One region of the Alteromonas sp. genome, then DNA from elsewhere that is predicted to be linked to it. Evidence: predicted binding sites of a transcription regulator. Region 1 holds the regulator's gene; each other region holds the start of a gene.
The links. Region 1 encodes sigma-54, which starts transcription at its own class of promoters, with help from an activator protein. Its sites were predicted from a motif close to GTTGGCACGNNNNTNGNNT; they were not measured.
Positions count from the first base shown of each region.

Region 2: AC4PME_RS13440 (DUF1328 domain-containing protein) is a predicted target of sigma-54. The motif match lies at 5,693-5,711, and genes of this name have one in related genera.
Region 3: glnK (P-II family nitrogen regulator) is a predicted target of sigma-54. The motif match lies at 8,261-8,279, and genes of this name have one in related genera.

Region 1 covers NZ_CFHOXV010000007.1:25,936-36,311, reverse strand. The annotation lists gene AC4PME_RS06640 (HPr family phosphocarrier protein) at 14-286, opposite strand; gene rapZ (RNase adapter RapZ) at 286-1,131, opposite strand; gene ptsN (PTS IIA-like nitrogen regulatory protein PtsN) at 1,178-1,621, opposite strand; gene hpf (ribosome hibernation promoting factor) at 1,630-1,917, opposite strand; gene AC4PME_RS06620 (RNA polymerase factor sigma-54) at 1,950-3,434, opposite strand; gene lptB (LPS export ABC transporter ATP-binding protein) at 3,530-4,255, opposite strand; gene lptA (lipopolysaccharide transport periplasmic protein LptA) at 4,261-4,830, opposite strand; gene lptC (LPS export ABC transporter periplasmic protein LptC) at 4,799-5,362, opposite strand; gene kdsC (3-deoxy-manno-octulosonate-8-phosphatase KdsC) at 5,359-5,913, opposite strand; gene AC4PME_RS06595 (KpsF/GutQ family sugar-phosphate isomerase) at 5,913-6,884, opposite strand; gene AC4PME_RS06590 (calcium/sodium antiporter) at 6,885-7,841, opposite strand; gene AC4PME_RS06585 (ATP-binding cassette domain-containing protein) at 8,352-9,152, shown strand; gene mlaE (lipid asymmetry maintenance ABC transporter permease subunit MlaE) at 9,149-9,925, shown strand; gene mlaD (outer membrane lipid asymmetry maintenance protein MlaD) at 9,935-10,376, shown strand, end outside.
Region 2 covers NZ_CFHOXV010000024.1:48,546-58,921, forward strand. The annotation lists gene AC4PME_RS13405 (BON domain-containing protein) at 1-303, shown strand, start outside; gene AC4PME_RS13410 (hypothetical protein) at 712-879, shown strand; gene AC4PME_RS13415 (hypothetical protein) at 933-1,274, shown strand; gene AC4PME_RS13420 (MlaA family lipoprotein) at 1,261-2,163, shown strand; gene AC4PME_RS13425 (efflux RND transporter permease subunit) at 2,114-4,561, shown strand; gene AC4PME_RS13430 (DUF6942 family protein) at 4,652-5,203, shown strand; gene AC4PME_RS13435 (hypothetical protein) at 5,249-5,443, opposite strand; gene AC4PME_RS13440 (DUF1328 domain-containing protein) at 5,474-5,650, opposite strand; gene yfbR (5'-deoxynucleotidase) at 5,944-6,588, shown strand; gene AC4PME_RS13450 (ferritin family protein) at 6,613-7,074, opposite strand; gene AC4PME_RS13455 (type II secretion system protein) at 7,304-7,849, opposite strand; gene AC4PME_RS13460 (CC0125/CC1285 family lipoprotein) at 8,001-8,576, opposite strand; gene AC4PME_RS13465 (hypothetical protein) at 8,586-8,843, opposite strand; gene AC4PME_RS13470 (hypothetical protein) at 8,840-9,418, opposite strand; gene AC4PME_RS13475 (DUF883 domain-containing protein) at 9,420-9,749, opposite strand; gene AC4PME_RS13480 (response regulator) at 9,922-10,376, opposite strand, start outside.
Region 3 covers NZ_CFHOXV010000004.1:66,953-77,328, reverse strand. The annotation lists gene AC4PME_RS04535 (adenylate/guanylate cyclase domain-containing protein) at 1-883, shown strand, start outside; gene AC4PME_RS04530 (Dyp-type peroxidase) at 887-1,804, opposite strand; gene ggt (gamma-glutamyltransferase) at 1,876-3,561, opposite strand; gene AC4PME_RS04520 (glycosyltransferase family 2 protein) at 3,869-4,768, shown strand; gene AC4PME_RS04515 (catalase) at 4,882-6,384, opposite strand; gene AC4PME_RS04510 (ammonium transporter) at 6,589-7,833, opposite strand; gene glnK (P-II family nitrogen regulator) at 7,865-8,203, opposite strand; gene AC4PME_RS04500 (hypothetical protein) at 8,537-9,262, shown strand; gene AC4PME_RS04495 (DUF808 domain-containing protein) at 9,326-10,243, shown strand.

The DNA of each region.
Region 1 (10,376 bases):
TGGTGTGCCGGCGCTATTCATCTTCGTTAAATCTGCCTGCAATTAATGCCTCAACAGCATCCATTGCAGCTTCAGCATCAGGACCTTCAGAGATCACAGTAACCTGTTCCCCCTGATGACTTTCCATCATCATCAGTCCCAGTACACTATTGGCATTAGCCTGCTTATCGCCTTTTTGTAAAATAACTTCGGCATCGAACTGATTCGCCAGTTGCACCAACTGCGTTGCAGCCCGGGCATGCAGGCCCAGTTTATTAACAATAGTCAGAGATTTCTCTATGCGCATTATTTACTTTGCTCCCTGTGGCGGATCTGGACATCAGGATGAGATTCCCGGAAGTTTTTCGCCAGTGATTCCGCTACATAAACTGAACGGTGCTGTCCGCCGGTACATCCGATAGCGACTGTCACATAACTGCGGTTATTCCGTTCAAGGTGCGGCAGCCAGGTCGTGATGAGGTTCTGAATCTGCCAGATAAATTTAGTCACAATAGGCTGGGAACTGAGGAAAACCTGAACCGGTGTATCCAGGCCTGTCAGGTGTTTTAAATCCGGCTCCCAGTGAGGGTTTGGCAGAAAACGGGCGTCAAATACATAGTCTGCATCTTTGGGAATACCGTGTTTAAAGCCGAATGATTCAAATACCAGAACAAGTCGTGAGCTTTTCTTACCGAGGATACGCTCGCGGATTAATTCTGCCAGCTGGTGGATGCTCAGAGAGTCGGTATCAATATTCAAATCCGCTCTTTCTGCTACGGGGGCCAGTAATTCCCGTTCTGTCTGAATGGCATCAGACAATGATTTATTCAGTTTGGCCAGCGGGTGTAACCGGCGGGTTTCGCTGAACCGGCGCACCAGCATATCGTCACTTGCGTCAATATATACGATGGTGACAGTCCATGACTGAGGCAGGTAGTCGAGAATTTCAACCAGCTCAGAAGGCTCTTTAGGCAAGTTCCTGACATCAATACTCACAGCTACCTGCTCGTATTCATCGGCGACAGTGTGTGTCAGGGCTGGTAGCAGATTAACCGGAATATTATCGACGCAGTAATACCCCAGATCCTCAAGGGCACGAAGTGCTACTGATTTTCCTGAACCTGAACGTCCGCTGATGATAATTAACTTCACGCCGTTTCTCCTGAAGTCACGTGTTGTCGGTGCGTATTACACTAAGTTACTGTAATGCGCGAATAATATCATCACTTGTCTGAGCTTTGCGGATAGTTTTTATGGTTTCTTTATCGCTGAGTTTCCCGGCAACCATGGCCAGAGTTTGTAAATGTCCTTCGGTTTGTTCCTGAGGGACAAGCAGAGTAAAGAAAATATCCACAGGTTTATTGTCGATTGCATCAAAATCGATGGCGGGCGTGCTGGTAACCACAATGGCGATGACTTTTTCCAGTCCGGCCAGACGACCATGGGGGAGGGCAATGCCGTTACCTATACCTGTGCTGCCCATTCGCTCACGGGCCAGCAGGCTACTTAACACGGTGGCTTCATCTACATCGGGGTTATTTTTAGCTGCAATCCCGCTGATGATTTCGAGAATGCGTTTTTTGCTATTGCACTGGACCGCACACTCGGTGCGGTCCAGGCTGACTATGGCTTGTATATCCATGAATTCAATTAGTGCTTTTTAAGCTTTTCCTTGTGTTTCAGGACCTGCCTGTCGAGTTTATCGACCATGCTGTCAATGGCAGCATACATGTCCTGATTTTCGGAAGAGGCGAAGACTTCCGCGCCGCTAAGATGAACCGTTGCTTCTGCTTTTTGGCTAAGCTTTTCAACATTTAAAATAACGTGCACATTTGATATGTGGTCAAAATGACGTTCCAGTTTGCTGAACTTAGTATCGACATAATTACGCAAAGAATCAGTGATCTCAATGTGATGACCAGAAAGGTTGATTTGCATATTTCGTCTTCCTTATTTTGAGCAGCCTTAAGTTAGATAAGGCTTTTGCGTTGGTTAGACGGCGGGATCGACAAGGATTCCCGGTACTTTGCTATTGTTCGCCGGGCAACCATAATGCCTTGATCGGCCAACAACGAAGCAATCTTGCTGTCACTCAGTGGCTTGCCTGGATTTTCAGCGGCAACCAGCTTCTTAATCAGGGCGCGAATCGCTGTCGATGAACACTCTCCACCTGATTCAGTGGCAACGTGGCTGGAGAAGAAATACTTCAACTCGAAAATACCACGGGGCGTGTGCATGTACTTCTGCGTTGTTACCCTGGAAATAGTAGATTCGTGCATATCTACCATTTCTGCGACATCATTCAGCACCATTGGTTTCATCATTTCAGGGCCATGCTCAAAAAAGCCCATCTGTTGCTGAACAATACAATTTGCTACTTTCAGCAGCGTATCGTTCCGGCTCTCAAGGCTCTTAATGAACCATTTAGCTTCTTGCATGTGAGAGCGGATAAATTGTGAATCGCTGCTGTTTCTTGCTTTACGGCTCATTGCAGCGTACTGCTGATTAACACTGAGCTTAGGCAGGCTGTCGGGGTTTAATTCTACAACCCAACGGCCATTTTTCTTCGCAACCGATACATCCGGAATGACATATTCGGGTTCTTTCGTAATTAATGCACTGCCCGGACGGGGATTAAGCGTTTGCAGCAAACGCATCGCTTCCCGCAACTGATCTTCTTTCAGGCGGGTTTTACGCATTAACGTACGGTAGTCTTTACTGCCCAACAGATCGGAATGCTCTCTGAGCAGCAGTTTAGCTTCTTCCAGCCACGGTGTTTCCGGTGCAAATTGTGCCAGCTGAACTAACAAGCACTCCTGCGGTGTGCGGGACCCGGAACCGAGAGGATCAAAAAGCTGAATACGTTTAAGTACACACTCAACCTCATCTTCTTCAACGGGCTCTTCCATATCTTCACTGTTAACGCTTTGCAGAATGTCGTCAACGGTAACCGTGAGATAGCCGGACTCATCAATAGAATCGATGATCGCCAGTGCAATGGCGCGGTCTGTATCAGAAAAAGGTGTCAGACGCATTTGCCACAGCAGATGGTCCTGAATATTTTCGGTGGTTTCACCCTGAAAGATTTGTTCATCGTCGCCACCGGAAGGGCCGGGCGCGGGTGCAGAAGACGCAGAAATGTACTCATCCCAGGTACTGTCGATGGGCAGCTCGTCCGGTAAATCATTCTTTTCCAGTGCTTCCCCGGTATCCATGCTGTCAGAAGATGAGGCTGATGCAGACTCTTGCATGCTGTCATCATTATCGATGTTATTTTTCTCAATTACATCGTTGTCGGAGCTGTCGTCGACTTCCAGCAAAGGATTAGAGTCGAGGGCTTCCTGAATTTCTTGTTGTAAGTCCAGCGTAGACAACTGCAATAGCTTGATCGCCTGCTGAAGCTGAGGCGTCATTGTCAGTTGTTGGCTAAATTTTAACTGTAAAGATGGTTTCATCTACGTCTTATATAAACTCTAAAAAGGACATCCGGTTGTAGCGGTGTGAGTGCCGGTGGCGAAATCTCCGCTAAATGCTCATCCCGATATCTTAACTATAGCCTGAATTGCTCACCAAGGTATACATCACGAACTTTTTGATTACTTAATACCTGTTCTGCGGTGCCCTGAGCAATCAGTTCTCCATGACTGACGATATAGGCCTCTTCACACACATCAAGGGTTTCCCTGACATTGTGGTCGGTGATGAGGATACCGATACCTCTGTCCCGTAAGTGCTGAATGATCTTCTTTATATCATTAACCGAAATCGGGTCAACTCCGGCGAAGGGTTCATCGAGCAAAATAAATTGCGGATTGGCTGCCAGTGCGCGGGCAATTTCAACCCGGCGGCGTTCGCCACCCGACAAACTCATACCTGTGCTATTACGTATATGGTTAATATTAAATTCATCAAGTAGTGCATCCGCTTCCTGCTCACGTTGATGACTTTTTAAGTCTTTACGCGTCTGCAATATCGCCATGATGTTTTCATGTACGGTCAGCTTGCGGAAAATGGATGCCTCCTGGGGCAAATAACCAATTCCCCGGCGGGCACGTTCGTGCATTGGCTGGTGAGTCAGCTCCTGCTCATCTATGAGGATTTTGCCTTTATCCAGCGGCACAAGACCGACAATCATGTAAAACGTTGTGGTTTTACCTGCACCGTTAGGACCCAGCAGACCTACTATCTGTCCGGTAGAAACCGATAAACTAACGTCACGGACGACCTGGCGTGATTTATACGACTTTGCCAGATGAGTCGCACTCAGGGTTGCCATGTAACTCAGTTACCCTCGTTTTCGTTGCTGTCTGAAGTCTTGTTCTCTTCCTTCAACTCTTTAACTGTGTCAGGACGGAAAACCGTGGTTACCCGGCCGTTGCTGTTACTTTCACCGCCGGTTGCCAGAAGTTGCTCTTTTGACATGTCATAGGTGATGCTATCTCCCTGGACCATGCTGGTATCTTGCTGGATTTTCGCATCACCTTGCAAGGAAATAAGTTGTTTGGCGACTTCGTAGCGAATTTCATTTGCGCTGGCTTTTACCTTTGCACCGTCATCCAGGGTTTGAGAATAACTGGCTGGTTTTCCGCGGGCGATAAAAATTTCTTTTCCTTCGCCTTCACTGGCGATGGCTTCCACTTCATCTGCGGCAATAATGAGTGAACCCTGGGTGATTTTCACATCGTCTTTAAAAACCGATTTTTTCTTCTTACCGTCGATAAACTGTGACTTGGCATCCACGGTAATCGGCTTTTCAAAATCACCGGAGCCGGCCATTGCCTCACCGGCAACAGCAAGCAGCGTTATTACTGCAAAAAGGCTAACTGCCCGGGGAATAAATTGTCTGCACATGATCAATTAACTCATATTGTTGGGTACGCAGGTTCGCATTGAAACCGTTACTTTTAATGATGGTCTGTACGCCGCGTATATCTACCGGCTGGTCTGAAGTCATGGTTTTGTCATCCAGATTCACCTTAATAAAATTGGTTGTGATGGTCTGGATAAACTCTTCAGGGTTCAGGCTTTTTATCAGCACATTGTCTTCCAGCTGGATCAGGTCATCGTTGTAGAGTGTGCCTTCATCAGCGGTAACTTGCCATGGGGCCTCGTCATCATTCACATAGACAGTGTATTTGGGTTGGTCGAATAACACAAAGCCTAGTTGGTCGTAATGCTCCATAGAGGCGGCAAAGACTTCGTGGTTGAGTTTGCCTTCTTCGTTGTACAGCGTGGTTGTCAAATTCTTTGCTTTATAGGCAGGGCGTAAGGCGTCTGCACCGGCTTTTTTCGCCGGTGCCTGCTCTTCTGCCATCCATACAGGAAGGTACATCAGCAGCGCCATAACAAACAGCGCAGAAATACTGATCCCTAAACGGTTCATACACTGGCCCCGTGTATGGTGTCCAGCGTACCGAGCGCTTGTAAAATTACATCACAGACTTCCCGTACTGCCCCGAATCCACCATTTTTTGTGGTGATCCAGTTCGCTTCGCGGGTAACGGCCGGATGGGCATCTTTCACCGCAATTTTTGTTTCGGCAAACCGGTACATGCCAAGATCCGGCATATCATCACCGATAGCTGCGACCTCTGATGGCGCCAGATTCAACATTTCGCACAACTGAGCCATAGCCGTGGCTTTATCTTCCTGACCCTGAATAATGTGCTTCACATTCAGGGCGGTCATGCGATTCTTTACAATGGCCGAGTCGCGGCCGGTTATGACAGCAACGTCCACACCACTGTTTATTAATGCTTTAACGCCATAGCCATCGCGGGTGTGAAAGGCTTTTAACTCTTCACCATTGTTGCCAAGGTAAATTCTGCCGTCAGAAAATACGCCGTCGATATCACAAACGAGCAGTTTCAGCCCTTTGAGTTTTTCAAACCGCTCTTCACTGATCACACCGTAAAAAGTGACTTCATGTCCCATCAGAGAACTCCTGCTTTAAGCAACATATGCATGTTGAATGCGCCGACGGGGTGATCATTTTCATCCACCACCATCAGCGCACTGATCTTGTGTTTTTCCATTAAATTTAACGCTTCCACTGCCAGTGTAGCGGAGCGGGTAGTTTTCCCGCCGCGGGTCATAACATTGGCTACCGGAGTGGTATGAATGTCGGTTCTGGCGTCCAGGATTCGTCTCAGATCGCCGTCGGTAAAAATACCGCTGAGTTTGCCGCTGTCATCTGTAATACCTGTCATTCCCAGACCTTTAGAAGATATTTCCAGCAGAGCCTGTGAAATGGTCGCGGCAGACGATACAAGAGGAAGAGCGTCGCCGGTCAGCATGATATCGCCCACTTTGAGTAACAGTTTCCGGCCCAGACTGCCGCCCGGGTGAGAGAGGGCGAAATCATCTGATGTGAATCCTTTAGCATCCAGCAGTGCAATGGCCAGCGCGTCACCCATTACCAGCGTTGCTGTAGTACTTGAGGTCGGTGCAAGCCCCAGCGAACAGGCTTCTTTTTCCACACTGATATTGAGTACCACATCGGCATGCTGGCCGAGGGTGCTTGATTCGCTGTTCGTCATCGCGATGACAGGCACAGACAGCCGCTTGACCACGGGAAGCAGATTCACCAGTTCGCCGGTTTCTCCGGAATTTGAAATGGCCAGCAATATGTCTGTCTGACTGAGCATGCCGAGATCGCCATGATTGGCTTCGCCAGGGTGCATGAAAAAGGCCGGTGTGCCTGTACTGGCAAGAGTCGCAGCAATTTTACGCCCGATGTGGCCGGATTTCCCCATGCCGCACACGACGACTTTGCCTTTGCATTCAGACAACAAGGTGCAGGCTTGCTCAAATTTATTGTCCAGCCGGGATGCCAGCGCACTTACTGCGCTGGTTTCAATTTCTATGACCCGTCTGGCTGACGCGATATACGGTGAATTACTCATTTAACCAAATAACCAGAATTGATACGCCACAAAGCATAGTACAAAGATGCCACCTTCCAGGCGGCCTAACTGGCGTTTGCCGATAAAATTAAAGCTCAGGAAAAATAATAACACTGTGAGACCAAACATCACCCACATGTCTCTGTTATACACATTCTCGTCCAGTAGCCCGGGAGCAATGAGCCCAGGCATACCTAATACTGCCAGCAGATTAAAGATATTCGAGCCGATAACATTTCCCAGTGCCAGGTCGCTTTCACCTTTCAGTACACCGGCCACACTGGCGGCCAGTTCCGGTAAGCTGGTGCCCAGCGCTATGATTGTCAGACCGATCACCAGGTCGGACACACCGAAAAAATGGGCGATATCTACTGCCGCATTCACCATGAAATGGGCGCTGAGTGGCAGTAACACAATACCCACGCCAACCCACAACACCGCAGAACCGGTATTTACACCATCGGGAATTTCTCCGTCAGTTTCTTTCACCAGGGGATCTTCTTTATCTACCTGTAATGAAATCCAGGCCATACCTGCGAGTACAAATATAAACAGGCCGAGGAGAATCATGCCTTCCAGGTGAGCCAGTTTGCCGTTATTAAGAAAGAACATGGCAAGCACGGTTACACCAAGCAGAACCGGGAATTCACGTTTTAATGTAGAGGAAGAGACGACGAGCGGTTTTACCAGGGCCGTGATACCCAGCACAAGAGCAACATTGGTAATATTCGAGCCCAGCGCATTACCTACCGCTGTGTTCATATTGCCATTTGAGGAGGCGATAGCCGATACAACAATTTCCGGTGCTGATGACCCCATAGCGACAATGGTTAAACCAATCATCATGGGGGAGATTCCGATATTTTTCGCCAGTGCGGAAGCGCCATAAACGAAGCGGTCGGCACTCCAGCTAAGTACAGCAAGACCCAGCAGGAAAATACAGATAGAAAGTATCACAAGTTACCATTCGTCCTTTGTTTTTTCGGATTGTCGCAAAAAGTACAGCATTTGCATACGGTTTAGATAGAATACCTGCTAATACGGTTGCAACTGGTTATAAGTGCAACAGTTGCTGTTGCTTTTCCGCTATCTGCAAGCATATTTCTGCTCTGTATCAACAACATCAATGTGATAAATCATCCGGATTGTCAAAAACTGTCAGCATGATGACAAAAGTGTAATCGCGCTGTGACGGATTTTTTTACGTACAAAAGAGAGTGGTCAGTCTTGAGGCTGGCTCTGATGGCATGATTCTCGCTGGCAAGCTTGCCGGAACCGGAGAAATTTGCGCAGACAGTGGCAATAAAAGCAAGCGTAAAGTTTTCGAAAAATGCGAACACACCTTGTAACTTTTTCGTTTTGGCGGCTGTCCTCAAATGAAGATACAATGGTATATGTAAAATCGGGTAGTAGCATTTTCTGCTACCGCCGGCAAAGAACATAAAGGGAAGGCGCGTCTTCAAGAATATGGGAAATTTAGTGGAAATAGACAACATGACATTCCGGCGCGGATCCCGCGTTATCTATGACGGAGTGTCGATTGTTGTTCCCAAAGGCAAGATTACAGCGGTAATGGGCCCGAGCGGAATCGGCAAAACAACGTTGCTGAAATTGATTGGCGGGCAGCTCCCGCCGGATGAAGGCGATATCCGCTTCGATGGCGACAGTATTGTTTCTATGAGTCGCAGCGAGTTATACAAAACCCGTCGTCGCATGAGCATGTTGTTTCAGAGCGGAGCGCTTTTTACTGACATGACGGTACGCGACAACGTAGCGTTTCCGCTCAAAGAACATACAAAACTCAGCGATGATATTATCAACACCATTGTCGCACTTAAGCTACAGGCTGTAGGGTTACGTGGTGCGGCAGATATGATGCCCAGTGAACTGTCCGGTGGTATGGCCAGACGTGCTGCATTGGCCCGTTCTATTTCTCTGGATCCGGACCTCATCATGTATGACGAGCCTTTCGCTGGCCAGGATCCCATCTCCATGGGGGTGCTGGTGAAATTGATTCGCGAGCTGAATGATGCCCTTGATGTCACCAGTATCGTGGTGACACACGATGTCACGGAAGTACTTACCATTGCTGATTACATCTACATTCTGGCGGATAAACGCATTATCGGTCAGGGCACTGCCGAAGAGATTAAAAACAGCGATTCTGCACTGGTGCAGCAGTTTCTGAATGGTGAAGCCGATGGTCCGGTGCCATTTCATTATCCGGCAAAAGACTTATCCGACAGTTTGTTTGGGGGTAAGTCATGAAGTTTCTTCAACAAACCGGCGCTGCAACCATCGCCAAAGTAGCTGCAATTGGCCGTGCAGGCATCATGCTTTCCGGTGCCTTATTTGCTGCCCCCAAGGTTAAGAATATCTCACTGACTATTCGCCAGCTTTATGTTGTTGGTGTGCAATCACTGCTGATTATTCTGGTATCAGGCCTGTTCATTGGCATGGTAATGGCGCTGCAGGGTTATACCATTCTGGTGGGCTATGGTGCCGAAGGCAGCCTGGGGCCAATGGTCGCACTGTCATTGTTACGGGAACTGGGGCCGGTGGTCACCGCATTGTTATTCGCCGGTCGTGCAGGTTCTGCATTAACTGCTGAAATCGGGTTAATGAAAGCCACAGAGCAATTATCCAGTCTGGAAATGATGGCGGTGGATCCTCTTCGCAGAGTGGTTGCTCCCCGTTTCTGGGCCGGCATGATTGCTATGCCGTCACTGGCAATGATATTCAGTGCGGTTGGTATTCTGGGTGGTCACCTGGTTGGTGTCGACTGGCTGGGTGTTGATGGCGGTAGTTACTGGTCGTTGATGCAATCAACGGTTGAATGGCAAAAAGATGTGGTCAACGGCGTCATAAAAAGCCTCGTGTTTGCCCTGGTTGTGACCTGGATTGCCATATTTAAAGGATATGATTCGGTTCCGACCTCAGAAGGCATCAGTAAAGCCACGACGGAAACCGTTGTTTTTTCATCATTAGCTGTATTGGGGTTGGACTTCGTACTCACTGCCCTGATGTTCGGAATTGAGTAGAGGATAGAAATGAATAAGTACAAAACGGAAGTGATGGTTGGTGTATTTGTGGTGCTGACTATTGCAGCCACCTTATTGCTGGCTTTGAAAGTGGCAAACCAGACCATGACCAACGCAGGCGACACGTATAACCTCTACGCCAAATTCGACAATATTGGCGGCCTGAAAGTGCGCTCTGCGGTAAAAGTGGGCGGTGTGACAATTGGTCGTGTAACAGATATTCATCTGGATAAAGAAGACTACACGCCGGTTGTGACGCTGAGCATTTCGACCAGTTACGAAGGATTTCCTGATACCAGTTCGGTATCCATTCTGACATCCGGCCTGCTGGGTGAGCAATACGTCGGATTTCAGCCCGGTTTTTCCTTCGACGGGGTTGAAGAGCTGAAAGACGGTGACTATTTACAAGACACCAAGTCTGCGCTGGTGCTTGAGGATCTGATTGGTCAGT
Region 2 (10,376 bases), on a different contig from region 1:
GTAGAGGAGCATGACTCTGAAGCTATGGACGGTGATGACATGGATATGGACTCTGCAACTGGCAAACTGACAGATGCTAAAATCGCGACTGTAATCAAAACCCGTTTACTGATGGACTCTGACATTTCTGGTTTTGATATCGACGTGGATGTTGAGCAGGGCAATGTTACGCTTACCGGTACAGTAGACTCAGACGCTGAGCGTGACCTGGCCGTTGAGATTGCGAAAAACGCCACAGATGTTACAGACGTTGAAGACAACCTGAAGGTCGTTCAACAGAAAACAGCGATGAAAAGCGAATAATACTTTTTAACTGCATAATCCGGAAAGGGCTGAGTTATCTCAGCCCTTTTTTTATTGCGTCCCGGTTAGTGAGCCTTGCTGAAAAACCTTCCTTCCCGTCTGTGAAAATATTTCCCGCCTGTAGTAAAAAAGTATCATTTCTTTTTCAGGTCCACGTAAATTGTTTGGGTGTAATCGCCCGCATCCTTTCCCTCTGATTTTTCTTCAATGATAATGAATTAATACTTAAGTCTAATAAAACAGTAGGTTACGGAAAGACCGGTCAAGGCGTTGAAGTACGGCGGTGGCCTTTGCGGCATATCCGTGAGGTCTTTAAAAATATGGCGCGGAAATTGGAATATTAAAAATAGTTGTGAGAGTAAATAAGTCATTTACCGGAATTCAATTCTACGCACATAAGGGAGCAGTATGAAATTTCTGAAGACTAAACACCGTCCGTTACCGTCAACGTCATTTGAGCGTCTCATTCACTCGCAGCCAGTTTTTAACTGGTTCGATCGCTACGACAAACGTGACCACAAAGCCGGTAAGGCAACAGCAGGTGCAGTGATGGCGGAGGCAGCGACCGCTAAGTAAGTACAGGAAAGCGATCCGGACGGCCCTTGAATTAAACAACGATGGTGAAAAACATGAATTACTTAAAAATTGCAGTAATGACAGTGTTACTTCTGACCAGCCTTGTAGCTCTGGGGTCCGGAAAGCAACTTTCAACCTGGCTGGGGGAAACGCCGGCAGAAACATCAACCGGTGCTGATCTGGCAGAAGTTGAGGCGGTATTTAATGAGTTGGAATTTGACCCGGCGAATTCGTTTCATCAAATTCGTAAGCAAAGGATTGAGCATTATCTTGATTTGGCCCGTAACTATGATGATAGTGACTGGGACTACAGCAGGGATGAAGCTCTGCAGCGGGCTCAAAATATAATGAATCACCACGAAAGGAAGGAAAGTGGTATCTATGCCAGCTTATAGACAAGGTGCTTTCGCCTTAATTATTTGTTTATTTTTATTGGGCGGCTGTGCCAGCGCGCCCGACACGCCTGAAAATTCTGCTGTACAACCGCAGGACAACAAGCAATCACAAAATAACGAACCCGCGCTGGCTGAAGAGCTTGCGAAAGGGAAGGACGTTACCGTGCAAACCAGCCAGGGAGCCGTATCCGTTTCTCCGGTAGTGGTTGCAGTAGGTGATACCCCTGAGTCAGGGAATACCGGTGGTGAGGTGTATTACAATGATCCCTGGGAAGGGTTCAACCGGGCCATGTTCAGCTTTAATAATGTGTCTTATCAGTATGTACTTTTACCGTTGGCAGACGGTTATCATTATGTAGTGCCCGGTGTAGTAAGAGACAAAATCGGTAATGCCTTTGATAATCTCAGAGAGCCGCTGAATCTGGTCAACAACACCTTTGCAGGCGAGTTCAGTGAGGCTGGTGCAAACTTAGGGCGCTTTCTGATCAATTCTACGGTGGGACTGCTCGGCTTATTCGACCCCGCATCCGACTGGTTCGACATCAAACCGCAAAAGCAAACCATCGCAAATACCCTACAACGCTACGATATTGGCTCCGGCCCGTATCTGGTTATTCCCATTTTAGGTCCGTCTGATTCCCGGGGCGCGTTATCTACGCTCACCGAAGGGTTTGTCCATCCGGTAAATTACATTGCCGAACCACCGGAAAGCTATCAGTTGAGGATTTTTGAAGGTTTTGATGACTTCTCAAATCAGTCAGATACTTACAGAAAACTGTATGAGCAGGCTGAGGATCCTTACATCTTTTTCCGTAATCAGTACATTCAGGGACAGCGACGTGACGAACTCTTCGAACTCAGTGAACGCGAACAGCAAGATAACCAGTAAGCTGGCGGCAGGAATCATTTCAGCCCGCTGGGGTATTCTGGTTTTCTTTATTGCGGCTTTAGCGTGGCTGGGATTACACATATCGCAATTTCGCATTGATGCGTCCGCAGACACCTTACTGGTCAAAGATAACAAGCTCTACATTCAGACTCAGGTTGCTGATCAGACGTTTGCCCCGCAGGAATTCATTCTGCTGGCTTATGAGCCGGTTTCTCATGATCTGTTCAGCCGGCAGACATTTGATGATATTGCTGCGTTGTCGGCAGAAATAAAGAAAATCGACCGTGTCGAAGCTGTGACATCCATTATCACCGTGCCGCTTATTAATGATGCCGGTGCACTTACCGGCGATACCGATGTGGCTTCTCTGTCATGGGAAAAGCAGCAGTATTCTCCCGCGCAAATGAAATCGATGATGTCAGGCCATCCGATTTTTACTGATCTGCTGGTTAACCGTCAGGAAACCGCAACGGGCATTCAGATCGTTTTTAAAGACAATCCTGAACTGGCAGAAATTGACAAAGAAATCACCGCCATTCAGGCCAAAGTACTAGACGGCGGGAGCCTCAGTGACGCCGACAATAAGAAAATTGAAGCGTTAAAGGCGAAGGCAGACCCTATCCGGCAGCAACTGACCGCACAGCGCAAAGCCGAAATTGAACAAATTGAACAAATCACGCAGTCTGTGTCTGACAGAGCGAACACTTATCTTGGCGGCGCCTATGTCGTGGGCCAGCATCTTATAGATATCATCAAGTCAGACCTGGTGAATTTTGGCACCGCAATCGCTGCAGTTATCGTGTTACTTCTGGCCTTATTGTACCGTTCATTTAAGTGGGTATTCTTTCCGTTACTGTCCTGTGCAGTCAGTGTATTTCTGACCATGGGCCTGTTCGGGTTGCTGGATTTACGAACCACAGTCATTTCAGCCAATTTTGTGGCTTTGCAACTTATCCTTACCCTGGCGGTGATGATCCACGTCATCGGCAGCTACCGTGAAATAAGCCGGGATAACCCGGCGTATTCTCAACGCCAGCGCATTGTCGCTACGTTGGAAGATAAACTGTCTCCCTGTTTTTACGCCACGCTGACAACCTCTGTGGGATTCGGCGCTCTCATCTTTTCAGGCTTGCAGCCGGTGGTCGCATTTGGATGGATGATGCTGGCTTCCATGTTGATCACCATGGCGGTAAGTTTGCTGCTGTTCCCGGCTTTACTGTCCTTTTTACCGGCCAGTAAAGAAACGAAAGAGTACAGTTTTATTAAAGCTTTGCTGGAACGCCTGCGCCGGCTATCGATGCGCGCACCATTGGCTGTCAGCGGGTTTGTGCTCATTGTGTTTGCTGTTATGGCGGCGGGCATCACACGGCTTAATGTTGAAAACTCCTTTATTAATTACTTTGATAAAGACACGCAAATCTACAAAGAACTGGCGTTTATCGACCGTGAATTTGGTGGTTCTACTGCTCTGGATGTCATTATTACACTGGATGAACAAAACGCGTCGAAGGAACTGGTGCTGACGGCAGATTCTGTCGCACAGTTGCAGCTGGCGCAGGCGGCCATCAAGGCTTTTGACGCCACAGGCAGTGTGACGTCGGTAGTGAATTTTACTGAACTGGCAAAACAGTTAAATGGCGGAAAACCGCTTACCGAGTATGAGCTTACCTCTATCTACCGTTTACTGGATGAAAAGGTGGTAAATCAGCTGGTGGGGGCGTATTTTTCTGCAGAAGATAATGCCTTTCGTATCTCTACGCGTATTCAGGACACCACGGAAGGGTTGAACCGTCAACTGTTTATGACTCAACTGCAGTCTGACTTAAAAGCCACGGGGCTGGATGACTCTCAGTATGAACTGACTAACCTGTTCGTGTTGTATCAGGATATTCTCAGTCGTCTGTTTGACTCCCAGATCAAAACTCTCGGCATTGTGTATGCTGTGCTGGCGCTGGTGCTGTTTGCTATTTTCCGCTCGCTTAAGGTCACACTGATTGCGCTGCTACCGAATATTCTCACCACGCTGGGAATTTTAGGGATCATTGGCTGGTCCGGTATTTCCCTTGATATTATGACTATCACTATTGCAGCTATTGCCATGGGTATCGCTGTCGATGATACCATTCACTTTTTACACAGTTACCTGTCTGGTATGAAACAGGGAGATGGCAGCGCAGACGCGGGGAGCCGTTCAGCCTTCGGGCATTCCGGACTGGCTATATTGTTCACCTCTACCATTATCGCAACGGGTTTCTCATTGTTCGGTTTTTCTGACTTTTTACCCAGTGTGTATTTTGGCTTGCTGACGGCACTGGCGATGCTGCTGGCACTGTTTACTGACCTGAGTTTATTGCCGGCGCTGCTAAATCGTTTTGTTGGTAAGAAAAGTAGCGGGTAATGCCCCTGCAATCAGGTATGATATATAGACGAATAAAGGCTTGCAGCGATGCAGGCCTTTTTTACTGATGGCTGAGAAAGGAGCTGAGCAATGCCTGAGGCAGATTCCGTTGCAGGGTTAGGGAGAGAAGAGGCCAGTATCCGGGTATTTATGGCCAACCGGCCTGATTATCCTTTGACGGGGCCAGCGGGGCAATTGTTGCCGGCAAATGGCACCCTCATTGAGAATATAAACCGGGAATGCGGAAACGGCTGGCGTAAAGTATTTAATGTTTACGCAAAATGGGTATTTGCGTTGTCAGAGAGTGCCGGCCAGACACGAGGCATTTCCTCATGGCAACAGTATCGTGACGAGCTTTTGCTGACAGAACAGGGGAGTACAGCGCTCTGGTTTGAAGCGCCGGAACACTTTAACCCTGCCAGATTAAACATTGTGATGGGCAAAACCTTTGCCGGAACGTTGGGACTTACAGACAGTGTGGAATGGCTGACGGCTGATTTTGCTGTGTGTTTGCGACGGTCATTGATTGTGACGCCGTATTTTGACTACCGGCAGTTGACGAATGAAAAAATTGGTTTTCTGAATCATCTGATCAGAAGCAGGCCAACTTTGTTGAAACAGGCTATGGGGCGCCAGACATAAAAAAACCAGACCCGGAGGTCTGGTTTTGAGTTTTCTCAGTACTGATTAACAGTCTTTGTCTTCTGCATTCATGCCTTCTTTGGCATCTTCACAGGCGTCTTCAACTGCGTTACCTGCATCGGTAACGACTTCGTCGAGTTTTTCACCTGCGTTTTCTGCTTCACCGTCGCCGCATGCGGCCAGTGAGAATGCAAAACCTGCTACTAACAGTGCCTTAAGCATTAATTTAGATAAGTTCATAGTCCTTTCTCCTTGTTCCAATGTATATTGTTAGACTCTAGGTGATTTGCCGCGTAATGCATTCGCGATCAGAGAGATCACCAGCAACGCTACAAACACGAAGAATAAAAACTGAGCAATGCCTGATGCTGCACCGGCAATGCCGCCAAAGCCAAAAACTGCTGCGATAATGGCGATAATGAAAAATGTAACTGCCCAACCTAGCATAATTATTTCCTCATATTGCTCTAGTAAATGACATATTAACTTATGCTGGTATTGTGCCATTATTTAAATTGTTGAAAATTAAGGTGTATTTTTTGTTTTGCTGTGTTTGGGTCTGATTGACAGGGCGGTAGTTACAACTTACTTGCATTTTTTACACAGTCTCCGGAAAGCTTTCATGCAGTGCATGAGAGACGCTGGTACACTAGATTTATATTTCATCATTTATTTAACCCGGCTTACCTGTGGCCCGCCAGCCGTTGCCGGTCCCGCTTTCGATACACGGACAACTATTCATGAGTAAAAACCATTCTGCATTTATCGGTTTGATGCAAAGAGCAAGAAACGTAAAACGCTGGCCATTGATGGCGCAGTTTCAGGAAGAAATGCTATCGACGCATATTTATGAAGCCGCAGTGGTTGCTCACATGCTCGGTGCAATTGCAAAAGACGTATTTAACGAAGATGTTGAGCCTGACCGGGTAGCCTCGATGGCTATTTTCCATGAAGGCAGTGAAATTGCCGGTATGAGCGACATCCCCAGCCCGGTAAAATATCACGACCCTGAAACCACCATGGCGATTAAGAAGCTGGAGCGAAGGTTTGAAGCCATGTTACTTCAAACGTTACCTGAACCACTACGTCAGCGTTACCAGCCTCTGATTGAGCAGGATAAAGAAGATATTCATGTGGCGCTGGCGAAAGCTGCAGACGTTTTGTGTGCTTATTTGAAATGTGACTATGAGTTATCAAAATCCAACTCAGAGTTTTCAAATGCTATGCACGAGATGGACATACAACTGAAAAAATATCGGGACACGTTTAAATGTGTGGATTATTTCTGTCAGGTATTTCTTGAAGATGCAAAAGGAACGCTGGATGAGCAGACCCGCGATTTAGACTGGGTCGAAAGGGCTAATACGCTGAATATTAAAGAATAACAGGGAACGTTTAACGTCCTCAGTTCAGGCGCGGTCTTTCAATAACTGCGTTCTGGCTTGTTTCAGGGATAATAATTCATCATAACATTGCTGCATGCGTGTGCGGATTTTCCGCAACAGCTGAGCACAAGACTGGCTCTGTTTTTCGTTTAACGCATCATCGAACTGTTTTAAAACCCGTGATTCCAGTGCTACCAGTTGATCAACAAACACTTGCTCACTGTCTGCAGAAAGCTTACTGACTACATGGGTATAGAGTTTTCTGGCTTCGATAACCAGAGACGTTTCGGTAAAGTCACTTTGTTGATTTGCATAGGGCATGAGATCAGTACAGGCTTGTTGCTTCTCCCTTAATATACGGGAAAACAAGGCGCGGGTACTGTCGCAACTCACGGCTTTAATTCCGTCGCTGTAAAACGAGATACCGCTTTGCAGGACATTGATGAGATATGAAATATTATCAGACGGATAATTAGCAGCAGACACAGCGGGTTCCCTTTGTTGCAAAACTCTGTATGGGAAATTGCAGGGATCAGGCCATATGGTATGTCTGCTACTCAAATTTTATATTTATGATACATAAGGCTTTTTTTTCGGATGCTTAAACAGGCAGTGTGTGCAGGAAGCGGGTAAATACATCTTTACAATTTGCTCTGTAAAAAAGTAAAAGCCGGCATTGCGAACAATGCCGGCTTTGAAGTGCTGTTTACAGCAATTACAGGTTGTACATTTTCACATCGCCTGCATTACCGGAATAGGTAGATACAGTGAGATCCTGAGTGAAGTACACAAAATGGACCTGAGTCGGATTACCGGTGTCATCGTAAAATACTTCGCCGGCATTACCGAGAATGTATCCGCAGGCGCCACTGTAGTAGTAAGCGTTCCAGCCAGTCACCAGGGGACTGTTGTAGCTGGCCAGCGCATTTACCGGTTCCGGACTGCTGTAAACTTTGTTCCACAGGTCCACACAGCCGGCGGTGTCCGCAGTGCTCCCCTGAGCCCAACCATCCGGAGTGAAATCTACAGACTGTCCGCCGATATTTATCGGCGTTGTCTGGCGAATCTGATATTTGGCCTGTAACAGCGTAATGCCTGACTTAAATGCGCCCATCTGACCCTGAGTAACGGCATTGGTGGCATCTTCAGATAAATCAATAAAACGGGGAGCAGCTGTTACTGCCAGCACGCCAAGAATGACAATGACGATGACCAGCTCGATTAATGTAAAGCCTGCAGAATATTTAAAAGTTTTCATCATGATATAAGGTTCTGATTAACGACATGATGAGAATAGAGGAAAGGAACGTTTGCGCCAATAAAGAAACGCCTGAAACGGGTATTTCAGGCGTTTATCAGGTATAGGGCAGAATAAGTAAATGACTGCCCCGGCGATGCTTACAATTCAGATATCAGGCAGGTTTGTTCGCCAGCAGTTCCCTGACTGTAAAGGCTTTTTTACCCAGGGTTGCCGCATCATTGCTCATTCTTACCATGATTGAAAAATACACGTCTTCCATGGTCTGCGTTTCAACGGTCATGTCTGTGGTTTGAGCCGGGAATGGCTGGGCTACGCCGGAACAGCCTGACATTGTGCATTGCTCTTCCTGCAGTACAGGGATCTGCGCAGCACTGGTGTCTTTTACCAGGCGTTTGCCGGTAGTCATTTTACGTTCAACATCTGTTTTCACGATAGCCAGATACTGATAGCCGGCAGCCTTAGCGATTTCAGCGGCGCGGTATAAAGTATATTCCTGCACCAGCGCCGCATCGGTGGCTTCTGTGGCGCGGAACATCACTCTGTACTCCGCATCAGACAGTTGAACAGATGAATATCCGTACTGTTTCTCAGATTTTGCCGCCTTATATGGTGTTGGCGCTGAGTCCGGTACACTGCTACAGGCACTGAGAACCAGCACACTTGCCGTTAGCACCGGTAAAAATACGTTGCGCGTTTTAATCATTAATCCTGATGCAAAACCTGGCATATGGTGTCCTTATCCTAAGAAATTGAAAACTGCGGTGCGGGCAAAAGCAAACAGGGCCTGCCGGCGCTTGCCGGGCGGATCATCACTGGTTGCACCTTTCCAGGCACCGGCACCGAAACAGGTAAGCAGGGTTTCGGGGCGGGCAACAAAAAGTCTTGCTGTCACTTTAGCATGGTTCACTGCAACCGCACTTTCATATTGCGATATTTCGTAGTTTTCCTGCGCCTTGTCACGGGCGCGCAGTGCCGAACTTAAAAACAGGTTCATGATTTTGTTTCCTCCTGTTTTTCCTCTTTATTCACACCTACAGCCTGCAACAGCGTTCTGACTGCAGGCATCAGCGAAATATAGCGGTAAGCATTTCTGGCTATCGCAAATGCAGCCACCGCAAAAGCGAGATTAAGCACAAAAACGATCAGTGCTGTTACGCCGTTGTGAACGTTAAAATGATGCAATGTGATGGCGATACCGATATTGGCGATGAGCCAGCAGAAGCAGGCAAACACGAATGACGCCAGAATTGATATGCCGGTGACAACCACTGATTGCCTGGCCACATTCACTTCGGCCGCGGTAAGGTCCGCCAGTGCTATCAATTCCTGCTGCTTTTGATACAGCACCCATTGCGCATTGGTTATCATGTCGTCCAGCGAAGGATCAGACTCATCGGAAGTCTCTGTTTCTTCGTTGCCTGCGTCCTCAGCGTAAGGATCCTGACGGCCTTCCGGTGATTCTGAGCGGGAAGGAGAAAAACCCCGGTCAGTGTCACTGACCAGGGCTTCGTCGGGAATGTGCCCGGTGACCATCTCTTCACCGGGACCAGTCGGCTCCCTGACGCTCATGTTACTTTTTACGTAAAAGTGAAGTAACCAGCATACCTGCAGCAAACGCGATACCTGCAGTGGCTACCGGGTTTTCAATGGCGTATTTACGTACGCCAGAGGCCTTCCATTTAGCATCCATCTGGGCCTTACGTGCTGCCATATTCTCAGCAGAGTCAGACGCGGTGGAGCGGATATTCTGTTCGGCACGGGCCGCTGATTCAGCCAGCTTATCTACAGACGAGTGCAGAGAAGCCTGAGCTTTGTCTGTAAAAGGATGAGTCGAATCAGCCACACCGTTAGATGTCTTCGTTGCTGAAGCTGGTGAAGCGGTTGATGCTGCATTAGCCATAATAATTTCTCCTTTTTGGAATGTTCACAAGGAGTATTGCAAGGCCAGTACCAATACGAGTATTAATTTAAATCATTGATAAGTAGTGGTTTTTGTTTCCGGTGAATTGATGTGGTTTGCCCGGGCCGGCGTTTGTTACAGGTTGCCTGTAATAATTGCAGGCAACCTCTTACTAAAACAGCGTGGCGAGATCGTTCCGGTTAACCGGTTTGAGCAACGTGCCGGCGATGTCGACGTTTTTTAAGTCATTTTCATCAGGCTCGCGGCCACTGACAATGTATATCTTCAAATCTTTGTGGTCCTGACGGATATCACTGGCAAGGCTTATCCCGTCAGCATCCGGCAGGGTTAAATCCAGCAGGGCAGCATCGAATGGCTTTATCGCGATGAGGGATCTCGCGTCGCGGGCATTATGTGCAACCTCGACACTATGGCCCAGGTGACTGAGCAACAGCTTCATCAACTCTGCAGCATCGTGATCATCTTCAACCAGTAATACCTGTTTTCCGTCAGAATCGCCGGGCTGATTGTCACTGCTATCTGAAAGCGGGGGAGAGGACTCTGTGTCAGGTGTTTTATAAGGTACAAACTCAAGCGCTTTATTAACATTGGATGCTTCATCTTCTG
Region 3 (10,376 bases), on a different contig from region 1:
AACCTTCCAGAAATTCGTCCCCCGTCAGTTCGTTGAACACTTTGCCAAACATGGCAGCGGAGCCACACTGGAACTGGGACATGCAGACGAGGATGAAGTGGCTATCCTGTTTTGTGATATCCGCGGCTTCACCGGCTTGTCAGAGCATCTCAGCCCGCAGGAACTCATGGGCTTCCTGAATTCCTATTTCCTGCGCATGAATGATCCTATTCACCAGAATCGTGGATTTATCGACAAGTTTATTGGCGACGCCATTATGGCGCTGTTCGACCACCCGGGCGGCACCGCCAAAGATAAAGCCCGCGACGCCCTTCAGGCTGCTATCGATTTACGTAAAGCACTGGTGATGTACAACTCTCACAGGGATAACTGTGAATATCTGCCCATTAATATCGGGATCGGTATTCATTTCGGGCCGGTGATCATTGGTACTATCGGTTCAGATGACCGTATGGACACCACGGTACTCGGCGACAGTGTGAATATTGCTTACAGACTTGAGTCTCTGACCAAAAAATACAATGCAGACATTATTGTCAGCGCACAAACCCTGGAAACGGTAGGCGCGGGCTATCCGGTTAAAACCCGTTTACTTGACTGGGTTAAAGTGAAAGGCCGGCAAAGTGCCATTGAAGTGTATGAAGTGCTCGACCATCTGAGTGAGGAAGAACAGAAAGCCAGGCTCTCTGTACAAACACAAATCACCGCCGGACTGGCCTGTCGTATGCGCAGGGAGTGGGACGACGCCATTGCTCACTTCATGAAAGCCAGAGATATCAATCCACAGGACCAACTGCCTCAGCATCACATTGATGTGTGCCTGCAATACCGCAATCTAACGCTCAGTGAAGACTGGGACGGTGCGTTGAAGCTGCACCACTAGCTGTTATTTTTTTGCGTGCTCGCGGATAAAGTTAACCGGCGGCGCAAAGAAAGATGCCCCGGTTTCCGCACTGGTGTAATCCAGCCAGCGGTCATAATCACCGTCTCCGGTTCCGAAAACCTGGCTGTGCAACATAGACTTGAAAGGCCGTGCACTGGCTGAACAGCTTACAAAGAAAAGTCCCTGAGTTGTCAGATCTCCGTAAGGCATTCCCTGTTTGATTAACCCCGGTAAATCATCATCAGGCCCTTTCGCCGACGCGCGGATACAATGAGACATGGGGTTTTGCTCCTGACTCACCAGGTTGTGTTCCCGGGTCAGACCGATAATTTGTTCCTGCTGACGGGCAGTAAGACTTTCCCAGCGTCGCAAATCGTGACGGTAACGTTGCACATGCACGTAACTGCCGCCGTTAAAAGCCAGTTCGTCGTTATCGATAATACCGGTTTTGCGTCGCTGCATTCCCCGCGGATTATCCGGCGCATAGATAAAACCATTCAGATCACGGCCATCGAGATAACGGAAGCCTCTTACCTGTTCCACCAGCTCAACATGCAGTCTGAGCAATTCCATCACTTCCATACCTACCGCATGACAGATATCAGCACGGTCAGCACGTATTTGAATAAACAGGTCGCAGGGCGTGGAAGGGGCAGTGCGATCTTCACACTGCATATCCGGAAACGGAGCCAGTTCAGTAGGAATAAAGCCCGGATACAATTCAGACCAGAAACCGGCACCGATGGCAATCATGCCGGTGAGCATGGCTTCATAGTGCTCGTTTTCGTAAAAATCGAATATATCCAACACGCGGGCAAGCTTTCCCCTCACCGTTTCTGCATCGTCATCCACGACATTCAGCAATAAATATTGCGCATGCAGATTCGGTTCGGCGCACACCCCTTTTTGAGGTTGACTCATGACATCCTTCCGTTTGCCCGCTGATTATTGATTTATGGGCATTTTCCCGGGCCAGTAACTAATAGTGTGGCTCAATACCCCGCGGCTTGTCCATCTTTTCGGCTTTCAGAGGCACCGAAATACACACCCCGCTGACTATCCAGCATAATTGCCTGATAACCGCCGTAGATCCCGACGGCTGGTTGCAGAGTGTGACCTCTCTCCATCAGTTCACGTTTAACCGTTTCACTGAAGCCTGATTCAAGATGTACCTGACCGCCATCCAGCATGAGATGTCCGGTAGGGCTGCTGGAACCGGAATGTAATATACGGGGCGCGTCACCGGCTTCCTGTAAGTTCATGCCAAAATCAATCAGGTCGACAATGATTTGTGCATGCATTTGTGGCTGCGTGGCACCGCCCATTACACCAAAGCTTAACCACGGCTTACCATTGCGGGTAACGAAGGCAGGAATAATCGTGTGGAAAGGACGCTTGCCCGGTGCATACTCATTCGCGTGTCCTTCCTGCATGGTGAACAGCTCCCCACGGTTCTGCAGCACAAAGCCGAGTTCCGGCGGCGTCATGCCTGAGCCCATACCACGGTAGTTACTCTGGATCAGAGACACCATGTTGCCGTCTTTATCGGCGACAGTCAGATACACGGTATCACCTTCGTACACACCGGCATCATAGCGTTTGGCCGCTTTTTCCGGATTGATAAGTTGCTGCCGCTCTGCGGCGTAGTCTTTAGACACCAGCCAGTCTACGGGCACTGAAGTAAATGCCATATCTGCATAGAATTTTGCGCGGTCTTCAAATGCCAGCTTTTTCGCTTCAACAAAAGTGTGAATGTAGTCTGCTGAGCCGAATCCCATCCCTTCAATATCGTAACGCTCAAGAATATTCAGGATTTGCAGAGCAGCAATGCCCTGTCCGTTAGGGGGTAATTCCCATACATCGTAACCCCGGTAATTCGCGGATACCGGTTCGACCCACTCTGACGTATGGCTGGCCAGATCATCTAAGGTAAGGTAACCGCCCTGCTCTTTCATGTAGGCAGCGATTGTCCGCGCAATATCGCCTTTATAAAAGGCATCTCTGCCGCCGGTGGCGATTTTTTCGTAGGTGGCAGCCAGTCCGGGATTTTTAAACACATCCCCTTTTTTCGGTACTTTACCGCCTGGCATAAAGGTTTCAGCAAATCCGTCATATTGACCAATCCGGTCGGCATTCATTTGCAGGTAATACGCAATGAGTTCAGAAACCGGAAAACCATTACGGGCATATTCAATAGACGGGGTTAAAATGGCAGTCACAGGCAGAGAGCCGAACTTGCTGTGCAGCTCAAACCAGCCATCCACAGCACCGGGAACCGATACCGGCAACGGCCCAAATGAGGGCACTTTATTGAGCCCTTTTTCTGCAAACACGGCTTTGGTCAGGGTACGGGGTGAGCGGCCGGACGCATTCAGACCATAGAGTTTCTTCTCTTCTGCACTCCACACGATAGCAAACAGATCACCGCCAATACCGCTTCCGGTGGGCTCAACCAGACCGAGCATAGCATTTGCTGCAATCGCTGCGTCGATGGCATTGCCACCCTGCTTAAGAATATCCAGCCCCACCTGGGTCGCCAGAGGCTGACTGGTGGCTACCATCCCGTGCTGTGCAATGACCTCGGAACGGCTGGCAAACATTTCACCGGTGATCCGGTCGTATGCCCCGGCAACAGCAGACACGCCCAGTAATACTATACCGATGATAACCGGCTTCAGACTCTTTTTTATCAGTCGCAAATGCATTTCCCCGCTCTGTCTATCCACTGTAAAAATTACCGGCTTTGTGTAAATTCATATTTATCACACTCCGCCCTGCAATTCATCCGGGCCGGCCAGAAAACAAAAAATGACGAATTAACGCGAAGTTAGCCCGTTCACTATACTTTAGTTTAAAGGTGGAATTAAGTTTGCAGTAATCTTGCGGATTTATTCACTGTTTTTCTAACAGACTCACCACGAGCCGTATCTGTGGTTGGAAATTAACCCGTCCCGCAGGGACATGAACCGACAGAGAGACGACGCCATGAGCACTGATTTTAGTATTGTTACTATTGTTAAGCGACGTACCCAGCAGTTGTCTAACCTGATTAGCAGCATAGAACGCTCTACACTTTTACCTAAAGAAATGGTGATTGTGTGGATGGCTCCGCCAAGTGACGAATCACTATTAAGTAGCGAAAACTTCCCTATCGTGCACCGTTTTGCAGCAAGTGATGAACTTCCGATCCCAAAAGCCCGTAACCGTGGTTTCGATACCTGCAAAACCGACAAATTTATTTACCTTGATGTGGACTGCATCTGCCCTGAATCTTTACTGGAAAATCTGGTCCGTTCACTCGCCATCGGTAAGGTTGTCACCGCCAATGTATGCCAGTTGGATAAAAAAGCGGAAGATATCAGCGAAAGCTATGTGCAACAGCTTGCCCTTCCTCAGGCCACTGCCGCAGAAAAAGTCCCGTTTGTGCAGTTCGATACTAATATCTTCGGTATCACCCGGAAGGATTATGAGCGTGTAGGCGGGTTCGATCTCGATTATCACGGCTTTGGTATCGGCGATTTGGATTTTGCTGCACGTTGCAGTCAGGCAGGCCTTTATCTGGTTAACACCGGCCGTCATGTATTCAAGCAATTCCACGCTCACTACAACCCGCCGGTAAATCACTTATGCGATATCGTATCGAACGCTGAAGTGTTCAAACAGAAATGGGGCGCATATCCGTCCTGTGATTTGTTCGCCCGCTTCGCTGAACTCGGGCTTATTAACGCTGATTACGAAGAGTCCGGTATGCGTGTGGTACGTCTGGTCACAGACGAAGAGCTGGCGACTTATCTGGTAAAAGAACCGGATAGTGTGGCGTCAGAAGGCACATCAGCTCCGGCTGGTACGTTAACCCGTACAGGTTCATTGAAGCAAACGGCCTGAAGTAAGAAATTACGCGGGGTCCTATCCCCCGCGATTGGTTCTTCACAACGAAAGCACCCGGCATCTGCCGGGTGTTTTGTTTTTCAGTTTAATTGCCCGTAACCGGGCAATTGTTACTTATCTTCCAGAGGTGTATCTTCGGTAATTGGCACCGCGTTAACGTCTGTGTCCAACGCTTCCACCGCTTTTCGGACACCAGCAGCGTAGTCAGGATGTACTTTTTCAAGAACAGCGTACCAGCGCTCTTTTACGCCGTCAGAACATGGCCCCATCGCGGCAGCATAGTTCTTGTACAACCTTTCTTTCTGCTCATCAGAGAACATGTTGTAAAGGGCTCGTGGCTGCACGTAATCAATGTCCGATTCTTCCTGATAGTAGCGGTCAGCATCGCCGTCGATGCGCAGCGGTGGTTCCGGGTTCTTAATTTGAGCCACCGGACCGTTGTGCTGGTTTGGCTCGTAATAGGCGTCAGGATTACCAAAATCATTGGTAAAGAACCGCATCGCACCGTCTTTATGATAATGGTTCAACTCCGCTTTCTTCGGCGCATTAGCCGGTAAGGCTTCATAGTGAGTTCCCAAACGATAACGGTGAGCATCTGCATAGGAGAACACCCGGGCCTGCAGCATCTTATCAGGACTGAAGCCGATACCGGGCACCACGTTTGACGGGCTGTAGGCTGCATTCTCAATCATCTGGAAGTAGTTTTCAGGCACGGTGTGCATTTCCAGTTCGCCCACTTCAATCAGAGGGAAATCACCATGAGGCCACACTTTGGTGAGGTCGAAAGGATTATAAGCCTGCTTCCCTGCCTCTTCTTCAGGCATCACCTGAATGTACAGAGTCCATTTAGGATATTTGCCGTCTTCGATGGCATTGATTAAGTCTTCCTGATAAGACTCGCGGGTTTTACCTATGATCTCTTCAGCCTCATCATTGGTGTAATGTTCATGCCCCTGCTGTGTTTTAAAGTGGAATTTCACCCAGAAACGCTCGCCTTTGGCATTCCACATACTGAAAGTGTGTGAGCCGTAGCCGTTCATGTACATAGGGTTCTTAGGAATACCACGGTCAGACATCAGAATGGTGACCTGATGCACAGACTCAGGTTGTCCGGCCCAAAAATCAAACATCGCTTCCGGGCTGCGAAGATTTGTTTTCGGATGGCGCTTTTGAGTACGGATAAAATCCGGAAACTTAAACGCGTCGCGGATAAAGAAGATTGGGGTATTGTTACCCACCATATCCCAGTTACCTTCTTCGGTGTAAAACTTAAGACTGAAACCGCGCACATCACGCTCGGTGTCAGCAGCACCTGATTCCCCTGCAACGGTAGACCAGCGACTCAGTACGTCGGTCTTTTTGCCAATCTCAGAGAACAGGTCGGCACAGGTATACCGGGTAATGTCGTGGGTCACTGTAAATGTACCCTGCAAGCCCCAGCCTTTGGCATGCACCGTTCGCTCAGGAATACGCTCCCTGTTCTGGTGTGCCAGCTTTTCAACAAGCTGATAATCTGTCAGCAGAACCGGACCTCTTGCGCCCGCTGTTCTGCTGGTTTCGTTAGATTCGACGGGCGCGCCCGCGCTGGTGGTGAGAGTTGGTTTTTTACTCATAACGGTCTCCTGGGAAAAGCACGATAGTTGGTGTAACTATGCGTACAACAGAGAGCCGGAAAACGACCAATCTATTTTTTAAAAGATGTTAATTATTTATTTCTATTAAACAGAAAAAACCCCGCAGATGCGGGGTTCAAATTTTGGTGAGTTGAGCATTATGCTTTTGTTATAGGTTGCCCAATCAAGTCTCCGTGTTGAAGATTAACGACCTGAAGTAAAGTCAGGATATGCTTCCAGACCACATTCAGCAACGTCAACACCTTCAAATTCTTCTTCTTCAGAAACCCGGATGCCCATTACAGCTTTCAGGATTACCCAAACAATCAGACTGGTTACGAATACCCATACAAAGATTGTAGCAGCACCTAACAGCTGACCACCGAAAGTAGAACCTTCGTTAGTTACCGGCACCAGTAACAGACCTAACAGACCGACTACACCGTGAACAGAGATAGCACCTACAGGATCATCGATCTTAAGTTTGTCCAGGAACACGATGCTCAGAACAACCAGCAGGCCACCTAAGGCACCGAACAGTGTTGCCATCAGAGGCGTTGGCGTTGAAGGTTCAGCAGTAATAGCTACCAGACCAGCCAGTGCACCGTTAAGAACCATAGTCAGGTCAGCTTTACCGAACATTACGCGGGCCAGCAGCAGCGCAGCAATTGCACCACCGGCGGCGGCAGCATTGGTGTTCATGAATACAACCGCAACAGAGTTAGCACTTTCTACAGTCGCTGTTGCCAGAACAGAACCACCGTTGAAGCCGAACCAACCCATCCACAGAATGAATGTACCTAAAGTCGCCAGAGGCAGGTTAGCACCCGGGATAGCATTTACTTTGCCATCTGCAGTGTATTTACCTTTACGGGCACCAAGTACCAGTACACCGGCTAACGCAGCAGCAGCACCTGCCATGTGAACAATACCGGAACCTGCAAAGTCAGAGAAACCGTTGTCGCCCAGTACGTACATACCGAATACAGACTCACCGCCCCATGTCCATGCACCTTCCATTGGATAGATGAAACCAGTCATCACAACTGCGAATGCCAGGAAGGCCCACAGTTTCATACGCTCAGCAACCGCACCGGATACGATAGACATTGCAGTGGCAACGAATACGACCTGGAAGAAGAAGTCAGCTGAAGGGGCGTAGGTAGCAGGTTCTTCTGCAACACCTGTTGCACCGTCACCAACAATACCGGAAAGGAATAATGTGAAGTCACCACCGCCGTACATGATGCTGTAACCGCAGATCATATACATGGTACAGGCAATGGCATACAGCGCCACGTTCTTGGTCAGAATTTCAGTGGTGTTTTTAGCACGAACCAGACCCGCCTCAAGCATGGCAAAGCCGGCAGCCATCCACATGACTAACGCACCGCAAATAAGGAAATAGAAGGTATCTAATGCATACCCGAGTTCAAATGTGATTTCCATTGTTTTCTCCGCAATTTCTTATTGTGTTGTTTTACAGCGCGTCTGCGTCAGCTTCGCCGGTACGAATACGAACAGCATGTTCAAGGTCGTAGACGAATACTTTACCGTCACCGATCTTGCCAGTTTTTGCTGCGCCAACGATGGCTTCTACCAGACGATCAACCTGGTCTGCCTGAACAGCAACTTCCAGTTTTACTTTTGGTAAGAAATCCACCTGATATTCGGCGCCGCGATATAATTCAGTGTGTCCTTTTTGACGTCCAAACCCTTTCACTTCGGTAACGGTAAGACCGTCGATACCGATCTCTGAAATGGCTTCACGAACATCATCCAGCTTGAATGGCTTGATGATAGCTGTGACTAGTTTCATGTGTTGCTCCCAAATAATGGTTGTTTGTTTTCGCTTTTAGCGGGGGTTGCTGAAGTAAACCAAGTCCTATGCCACAAATTTTAATCTATAAAAAACAGATATTTATGCATTAAAACGAATGAAGAGCTTAAAAATTACGCACCATGATCGTGCGAAGGTGAAATAACGCACCACAATTGGGCAACCAAAATCGTGCTTGTGTAAAGACTGGGAACTTCATCTTATTTCAGCGGTCTTCTGTCGCGTATGGAAACCACGGACACCGCTTTCTTTGCCCCTCAAAGGCCAACATTTGATCCACCCCGCCCAGGAAAAAAAAGCGGGGTCTTTGTCGTGTCTGTTATTATTCATCTTATATTGCTTGCCGCGCTGGCGCTGATGGAAAGTAAGCGCAATATTCCGGAGCCCGTGGTCAGTAAGCCCATCACGGCGACGTTAATACGTCCGCCACAACCTCAGGCTGTCCGGGAACCGGACACACTACCGGAAACCATTCCGGAAGCACCGGCTCCCGACAAGCCTGAACCTGAACTGGCCGCACCGGAGTCCAAACCAGCTCCGGAAAAGGCGGCTCCGCCTGACATTGCAACACCGCCGGCAGTAAAAGAGCCGCCGCAGCAACAACCCGTGCAACCTGAAACGTCAGAGCCGGTTCAACCGCCTGTCTCTTCTGTTATCGCGCAGCCGGCTGCGCCAACAGATTCAGGCACGGTTTCAACCAGACCATCATTAACATCGCGCCGTGCTCTGGATGCTTTTTTCAGCCGGCAACAGGCTGCCAGTACACAGCAGGATGCTGAGCAGGTAGCCAAAGAACTCAGGCGGGCAAAAACGTCACCGGATATCAGCGATCCCCGCAAAGGCGCAGAAAAAGAAGATCCTCTTGCCCCGCCCCCTGCCGTTGAAGTGGATTGCAGTAGTAAAACCACCCAAACCCTGGCATTTATTTCACGTTTTACCGGTGGACGGGCGACCTGTTCAGACAGGGGCAAAGGGTTTGAGAAATTTATTGATGCGCGGATAAATAAAGGGGTCAAAGAAGAAGAGAATCAAAATTAGTCTGTATTGCGTATAAGGGCTTCTACAGATAATCTATGCCCCGATTCTTATTGAGGAAAACCTATGGCAGCCGCTAACTTACTCGCCCTGATTGATGATATCGCTACTTTGCTGGATGACATTTCCGCCATGTCTAAAGTGGCTGCGCAGAAAACTGCCGGGGTTCTGGGTGATGATCTTGCATTAAATGCCAACCAGGTTCAGGGAGTGCGTGCCGAAAGAGAACTGCCTGTGGTCTGGGCTGTGGCAAAAGGCTCGCTGCTCAACAAAGTGTTCCTGGTACCTGCAGCGCTGCTTATTTCTGCTTTTATTCCGGTTCTGATCACCGTCATGCTGGTCATTGGTGGTCTGTACCTGTGTTTCGAAGGGGCTGAAAAAGTATTGCACCGGCTTTTCCATAAAGAAGATGAAGCGGAGCGTGAAGCCAGAATTGAAAAACTCTCGCAGGAAAATATTGATCTTGTGGCGCTTGAGAAAGACAAGATTAAAGGCGCCATCCGGACTGATTTTATTTTGTCCGCAGAGATTATCGTCATTGCACTGGGTAGCGTACAGCAGGCTGATTTTGTCACTCAGGTAGGTGTGTTGTGCGCCTTGAGTGTTGGGATCACTGCCGGTGTGTATGGTCTGGTTGCCGGCATTGTGAAAATGGACGACGTCGGTCTGTATATCCTCAGAAAGTCACTCACCGGCGGCTACAACGGTTTTCAGCGTGTCACTGGCCGCGCCCTGCTCGTTGCTGCGCCTCTGTTGATGAAAACCCTCGCTTTTGTCGGCACCATTGCCATGTTCCTCGTTGGCGGTGGCATCCTTACTCACAATATTCCGTTCATGCACCACCTCGCTGAATCCATTAATCACAGTGTGGAGCAACTCAGCTTTGTCATTTCACTTATCACTGATGGTGTGGCTGGTTTGATTGCCGGTTCGATAATTGTGGGGATTGTTTCACTGTTTTCTAAAAAGAAAGACGCGCATTAAGCTTCTCTGATGTTGTCGGGGCGGCAAACTACGCCCCGGCCACAACCAAAATCATCGCGGGCTGACTCACCTGTCAGCCCCTTACATCATACCTGGTCAAATTCGCCAAATAGAGTTTTCAAAATTACTAATT